One region of the Ensifer sp. 22521 genome, then DNA from elsewhere that is predicted to be linked to it. Evidence: predicted binding sites of a transcription regulator. Region 1 holds the regulator's gene; each other region holds the start of a gene.

Region 1 (2,265 bases):
GTGGAGAAACTGAAGAAGCTTTGGTCCGAGGGCCTGAGCGCAAGCCAGATCGCGGCACAGCTCGGCGGCGTCAGCCGTAACGCTGTCATCGGCAAGGTTCATCGCCTGAGCCTTCCAGGCCGCGCCAAAGCCGGCGGCAGCACCACTGCGGCGACCCGCCCGAAGCGGCCGACCTCGGCGCCGCGCGCTCCGAACTACGCCTCGCGCGTTTCGACCCGCACCGTTGCCCGTCCGTCCGGCGCCACCGTTCTCAAGGAGGAGATCGAAGTCGATCTCGTTGCCGAGCAGGATTTCAGCATCCAGACCGACGTGGTCGTGCCAATGTCGCGCCGCCTCGAGCTGACCCAGCTCACCGAACGCACCTGCAAGTGGCCGATCGGCGACCCGCTGAAGGAAGAGTTCCATTTCTGCGGCAACGATTCCCCGGAAGCTTCGCCCTATTGCAGCTTCCATGCGCGGCTTGCCTACCAGCCGTCCGCCGAGCGCCGTCGGATGCGCTAAGGATCCGCACAGGACCAAAACGAAAGGGGCCGATCGGCCCCTTTTTTATTGACTTTTGTTTGCCCTTCTCAGCTTTCGAGCGAGTAGCCGGCGCCGCGCACGGTGCGGATGACATCAGGCATGGTCGAGAAGTTCAGCGCCTTGCGCAGGCGGCCGACATGCACGTCGACGGTCCGCTCGTCGACATAGATGTCGTGGCCCCAGACGCCGTCCAGCAACTGCGAGCGCGAGAAGACACGGCCCGGAGAGGACATCAGGAACTCCAGCAGGCGGAACTCTGTCGGCCCCAGGCGAACTTCGCGGCTGCGGCGATGGACGCGATGGGTTTCCCGGTCGAGCTCGATGTCGCCGCAGCGCAGCAGCGTCGAGAGAACTTCGGGCTTCGCCCGGCGGAGCATCGCCTTGACGCGGGCCATCAGCTCCGGCGTGGAGAAGGGCTTGACCACATAGTCGTCGGCACCGGTCGCCAGACCGCGAACGCGCTCGCTTTCCTCGCCGCGCGCCGTCAGCATGATGATCGGCAACCGCTCCGTCTCCGGGCGCTGGCGCAGCCTACGGCAAAGCTCGATGCCGGAGACGCCCGGCAACATCCAGTCGAGGATCAGAAGGTCGGGCAGGCGTTCCTGTAGCCGGATCTCCGCCTCGTCACCCCTGAGGATCGTATCGACGTCGAAGCCTTCAGCTTCCAGATTGTAACGCAGCAGGACGCTCAGCGCCTCTTCGTCTTCGACCACGGCGATTTTTGGCAACATCAGGTAACGTCTCCTTACCGCGAGCGCCGTGCGGGTCCAGCGGACCGGCCGGCACTCAGACACTCTAAATCTGGAGCACCCCCGCCAATTTCAAAGGCGGTGCGAAAAGCCGCATGCTTCAGATGCAGGAATTCGGGGCCGCGACCGAAGCCGCGACCGGATGATATTCATGGGGCACGCATTGCGAACGGCGCGTTTAACGCCAGAGCGGGATGAGGAAAAGTGTATGCGGTTGTCCCCCCCGCATCCCGCTCCAACCTTCTAGTCGTTGACCGAGCCCAACGTCGACGTGTTGTCATCCTTCGGGCGCTCACCTTCCGGCTGGGCACCCGTCGCCATGTAATAGATCGTCTCGGCGATGTTGGTCGCGTGGTCGCCGATACGCTCGATGTTCTTGGCGCAGAACAGAAGATGCGTGCAGGGCGTGATATTGCGCGGATCTTCCATCATGTAGGTGAGCAACTCGCGGAACAGCGAGGTGTAGATCGCATCGATCTCCTCGTCGCGTTCGCGAATGCTGTTGGCCTTTTCCGGCGAACGCGACGCATAGACGTCGAGCACTTCCTTGAGCTGCACCAGAGCGAGTTCGGCGAGATGCTCGAGACCGCGGGCGAGCTTGCGCGGGATGCCCGAACCGGCAACCGCGATCACGCGCTTGGCAGTGTTCTTGCCGAGGTCGCCGACACGCTCCAGGTCGGAGGCGATGCGGATCGACCCCATGATCTCGCGAAGGTCGGCGGCGACCGGCTGGCGCTTGGCGATCGTGACAATCGCCTTCTCGCCGATCTGGCGCTCGGCATCATCGAGAACGGTGTCGTCCGAGATTACCTTTTGCGCCAGCGCCAGGTCGGAATTGACCAGGGCGCGGACGGATTCGGCGACCATCTGCTCGGCGAGACCGCCCATTTCCGAGATGCGGCGCGTCAGGTACTTCAGTTCTTCGTCATAGGCGGACATGATATGCATGGACATGATCGTCGATCCTTACAGGCGCTTTCCAGTGACTGTTGCA
Region 2 (2,265 bases), on a different contig from region 1:
GGCAAGCGCCATGATCAGCGGCTTTTCGGCCATCTGAACCAGCAGCTCCGGCTTCAGGACGCCGGCAGCGGAAAGGCCGAGGAAGACGTCTGCGCCGCCGATGCTGTCGGCGAGCACGCGGTTGTCGCTCTCCTGGGCGTAGATGGACTTCCACTCGTCCATCAGCACCTCGCGGCCCTTGTAGACGAGGCCCTCGAGATCGTGCACCCAGATGTTCTCGCGCTTGGCGCCGAGGATGACGAGCAGGTTGAGGCAGGCGAGTGCTGCCGCACCGGCACCCGACGTCACGATCTTCGCCTTGGCGATATCCTTGCCGGCGAGTTCCAGGCCGTTGAGGATGGCGGCGGCGACGATGATCGCGGTTCCGTGCTGGTCGTCATGGAAGACCGGGATCTGCATCTTTTCACGCAGCTGGCGCTCAACCTCGAAACATTCCGGTGCCTTGATGTCTTCAAGGTTGATGCCGCCGAAGGTCGGCTCCAGCGCCGAGATCACGTCGACCATGCGCTCGATGGACGAAGCGTCGATCTCGATGTCGAAGACGTCAATGCCGGCGAACTTCTTGAAAAGGACGGCCTTGCCTTCCATCACCGGCTTGGAGGCGAGCGGCCCGATATTGCCGAGACCGAGCACGGCCGTGCCGTTGGAGATGACCGCGACCAGGTTGGCGCGCGCCGTGTAGTCGGCGGCCGTTTCCGGGTTGTCGCGGATGGCGATGCATGGCGCGGCCACGCCGGGCGAATAGGCGAGTGCCAGATCGCGCTGGTTGCCGAGCGGCTTGGTGGGCTGGATTTCGAGCTTTCCCGGGCGCGGGTAACGGTGGAAGAAAAGGGCCTGCTGGTCGATGTCGCCGCTGGCCGGACCGATGTGGGATTTCGTCTTGTCGCCCGTGTTCATGCTCTCACATTCCTCATTCGTGGTCGTGCCTTTTGGCATGAATTCGGAGCGAGGTACAGTTTTGCCGTGCTGATTTCGGCGGCCAGACCGGCGGCAAGGCGCTCATGTCATCTTCCTGAAACACGAGTCTGGTTTTCACGGGGGCAGGAAGCGTAATTAAAGACGAGGCTGGCATGACGGCGCAGCAAGACAACTCCGTACGAAAGCTCAGGACGTTGTTCATCTCCGACGTCCATCTCGGGTCGAAGGCCGCCAAGACGGACTTCCTGCTCGATTTCCTGCGGCATCACGAAGCGGAGACGATCGTGCTGGTCGGCGACATCGTCGACGGCTGGAGGCTGAAGCGCAGCTGGTACTGGCCGCAGAACTGCAACGACGTCGTCCAGAAGCTCTTGCGCAAGGCCCGCAAGGGCACCCGCATCGTCTACATCCCCGGCAATCACGACGAGTTCCTGCGCGATTTTCCCGGCGTGCACTTCGGCGGCATCGAGGTGGCGCAGCGCTACATGCACGAGGGTGCCGACGGCCGTAACTATCTGGTGCTGCACGGCGACGAATTCGACGTCGTGGTCCGCAATGCCCGCGTACTCGCCTATCTCGGCGACTGGGCCTATGACACGGCGATCGCCATCAACATCGGCCTGGCCGCCATTCGCCGCCGCCTCGGCATGCCCTATTGGTCGTTCTCCTCCTGGGCCAAGCTCCAGGTGAAGCACGCCGTCAACTTCATCGGCGAATTCCAGAAGGTGGTTGCCGAGGAAGCCCGCCGCCACGACGCTCAAGGGGTGATCTGCGGCCACATACACCATGCCGTCATCGAGGACATCGGCGATATCCGCTACATCAATACCGGTGACTGGGTGGAAAGCTGCACGGCGATCGCCGAGCACCATGATGGCACGATGGAACTCATCACCTGGCATCAGATGCGCGGTGGCGCGCTTGAGGGCGAAGCCTCTGGTGAAGCCGACAAGCTGCTTGCCCAATTGCTGACACAGCGCGCTGCGTAACCGGAGAGCGACAGGTCACCTCCTGTCGCGAAAACTAGGTTATGGCGAGGCATGCCAGGGCTGTGCTAGAGATTGAGCACAGCCATCAGGTCAGCCGATGATTCCCTCCTCAGCGCCCGCATCCGTGGGCCCTCCGCCGCGCCATTTCGCGCTTCGCATCGCCTTGCTCTTCTGCGCGCCGTTGATCGTCAACGGCTTCGCGATGCCGTATTTTCCGATGTGGCTCAGCACGCTCTCGATGAGCGACTTCGAGATCGGCGTCGTGCTGGCGCTGCCGATGTTCGTGCGCGTCATCACCGCGCCGATCGCCGGCGTCATCGCCGACCGCCTTGGCGAGCGGACGATCGTGCTGATCTGG
Region 3 (2,265 bases), on a different contig from region 1:
CCGGTCATGAAGGCCTGGCCGCCAAGACCATCGACGAGGTCGAACAGCGCCGCACGCCGGTTGACGTCGAGATGCGCGGCGATCTCGTCAAGCAACAGGATCGGCGCGTGGCCAGTCATGTCGCCGACGAGGCGCGCATGCGCCAGCACCAGTCCGACGAGCAGCGCCTTCTGCTCGCCGGTCGAGCAGCGTGCGGCTTCCATGTCCTTGTCCCGATGACGCACCAGCAGGTCGCTTCGGTGCGGTCCATCGAGCGTCCGGCCCGCCCCTGCGTCGCGCGGCCGTCCGTCGCGCAGCATTGTCAGATATTGCTCTTCGAGATCATAGGCCGGGCGATGACCCTCGTCGTCGAGAAAGCCGGACAGCGCCAGGCGGGCGGACGGAAAAACGCTGTCATCGACATTCCGCTCGACGAGCGCGGTCAAGAGGCCGAGCATTTCCTGCCTTGCCAGCGCCATGGAGACGCCGAGACCGGCCATCTCTCGCTCAATCGCCGTCAGCCAGGACGGATCCGGGCGAAACTCGCCGAGCAGCCGGTTGCGGCTGCGCATCGCCCGATCGAATTCGCTGGCGCGTCGGCCATGCTCCGGATCGAGCGAAAGCACCAGCCGATCGAGGAACCGCCGCCGGTCGGCCGAAGGCCCGGTGAAGAGCCCGTCCATCGATGGCGTCAGCCAGAGAACGCGCAGGTGATCCGTCAGTTCGTCGACGGTTGATGCCGGCGTTCCGTTGAGCCGCAGCCGCCGGGATTGGCCCTCGGTTACCCCGGCGGTGCCGGTGCCGATTTCGACCGGCCCCTCCATGCCCTCGACCTCCGCAAAGACGGAAAACCCGTCGCTCGCGCCGACACGGGTGACGTCGGCATAGGCCGCGCGCCTCAAGCCCCGTCCTGGTGAGAGGAAGGAAACCGCTTCCATCAAATTGGTCTTGCCGGCGCCGTTCTCTCCCGTCAGCACCACATGGCGCTGGTCGAGCTCCAGCGAGAGAGCCGCATAATTGCGGAACTCCGTGAGCTTCAAGCGGTTGAGAAAGACCTTGTGGGGCATGGGCAAACCGGATTCGACGTTGGGCGCCAGCTACAGCGCCGCGCGTCTTATGAGACGCGCAAAGGTCGCTGTAGCACTTTGAATTGCTGCATGTCTTCGTCCTTAAATCGAGGTCGATTTAAGGAGACATGCAGTAGGACGAAAGCGTTGGCCAAGGCAAGGCGAAATGGCCAGCGCGTCGATATCGCCTGGGATAGGTCGATATCGGCAGGGGATAGGCGACAAACCCCTTGAATCAGGTGCTTTTCTTGAGCGCCTCGGTCAAATATGACAGTTTCATGACAATCCACGGATGGATATATTTGTAATGCTGGCTTGGTTCCGCAAACTGCTTCCCCGCGAAGACCGCTTCTTCGACCTTTTCGCAAAACACGCGCTCACCGTTGTCGGTGCCGCCGAAGCGCTCGACAGGCTGCTTGCCGGTGGCGACGACATGGAGAAACAGTGCGACCGGATCGTCGCGCTTGAGGATGAAGCGGATCATATTACTGGCGAGGTGCTCCTGGCGGTGCGCCGGTCCTTCATCACGCCCTTCGACCGCGGCGACATCAAGGACCTGATCCAGTCGATGGACGATGCCATCGACATGATGCACAAGACAGTCAAGACGATCCGGCTCTACGAGCAGAAGACATTCGATCCGGGCATGCGCGAGATGGCGACGATCATCGTCCAGGCCGCGCATCTGATCGGCGAGGCCATTCCGTTGCTCGACCGTATCGGCGCCAATCACAATCGCCTTATCGCCATCGCCGAGGAAGTTACCCGCATCGAGGGGCGTGCCGACGAATTGCACGACCTCGGCCTCAAGGATCTCTTCCGCCGTCACGGCGCCAGCAACCCGATGGCTTATATCATCGGCAGTGAGATCTATGGCGAGCTCGAAAAGGTGATCGATCGCTTCGAGGACGTCGCCAATGAAATCAGCGGCATCGTGATCGAGAACGTCTGATGGATGCGACGCTCGCCTTTCCGTTGCTCGTCGGGCTGATCGGCATCGCGCTGTTCTTCGACTTCCTGAACGGTTTGCACGACGCTGCCAACTCGATCGCGACAATCGTCTCGACGCGGGTGCTGAGACCGCAATACGCGGTCATCTGGGCAGCCTTTTTCAACTTCATCGCCTTCCTGTTCTTTGGCCTGCATGTGGCCGAGACGCTCGGCAAGGGCATCATCGATCCCGGCATCGTCACGCCGCTGGTGATCTTTTCGGCCCTCA

What was found. The regulator PhoB, encoded in region 1, activates phosphate uptake and scavenging genes when phosphate is short. The targets are predictions, from matches to a motif close to TGTCATNNANCTGTCAT.
Region 2: the regulator PhoB is predicted to act here: its motif matches at 1,003-1,019, upstream of ACTJKE_RS16210 (UDP-2,3-diacylglucosamine diphosphatase).
Region 3: the regulator PhoB is predicted to act here: its motif matches at 1,314-1,330, upstream of ACTJKE_RS32150 (DUF47 family protein).

Annotation. Positions count from the first base shown of each region.
Region 1 is NZ_JBQENM010000010.1:135,643-137,907, forward strand. Features, by position in the region: gene ACTJKE_RS17240 (GcrA family cell cycle regulator) at 1-501, shown strand, start outside; gene phoB (phosphate regulon transcriptional regulator PhoB) at 570-1,253, opposite strand; gene phoU (phosphate signaling complex protein PhoU) at 1,515-2,228, opposite strand.
Region 2 is NZ_JBQENM010000009.1:244,987-247,251, reverse strand. Features, by position in the region: gene ACTJKE_RS16215 (NADP-dependent malic enzyme) at 1-897, opposite strand, end outside; gene ACTJKE_RS16210 (UDP-2,3-diacylglucosamine diphosphatase) at 1,071-1,907, shown strand; gene ACTJKE_RS16205 (MFS transporter) at 2,005-2,265, shown strand, end outside.
Region 3 is NZ_JBQENM010000034.1:14,634-16,898, reverse strand. Features, by position in the region: gene recF (DNA replication/repair protein RecF) at 1-1,046, opposite strand, end outside; gene ACTJKE_RS32150 (DUF47 family protein) at 1,354-1,998, shown strand; gene ACTJKE_RS32145 (inorganic phosphate transporter) at 1,998-2,265, shown strand, end outside.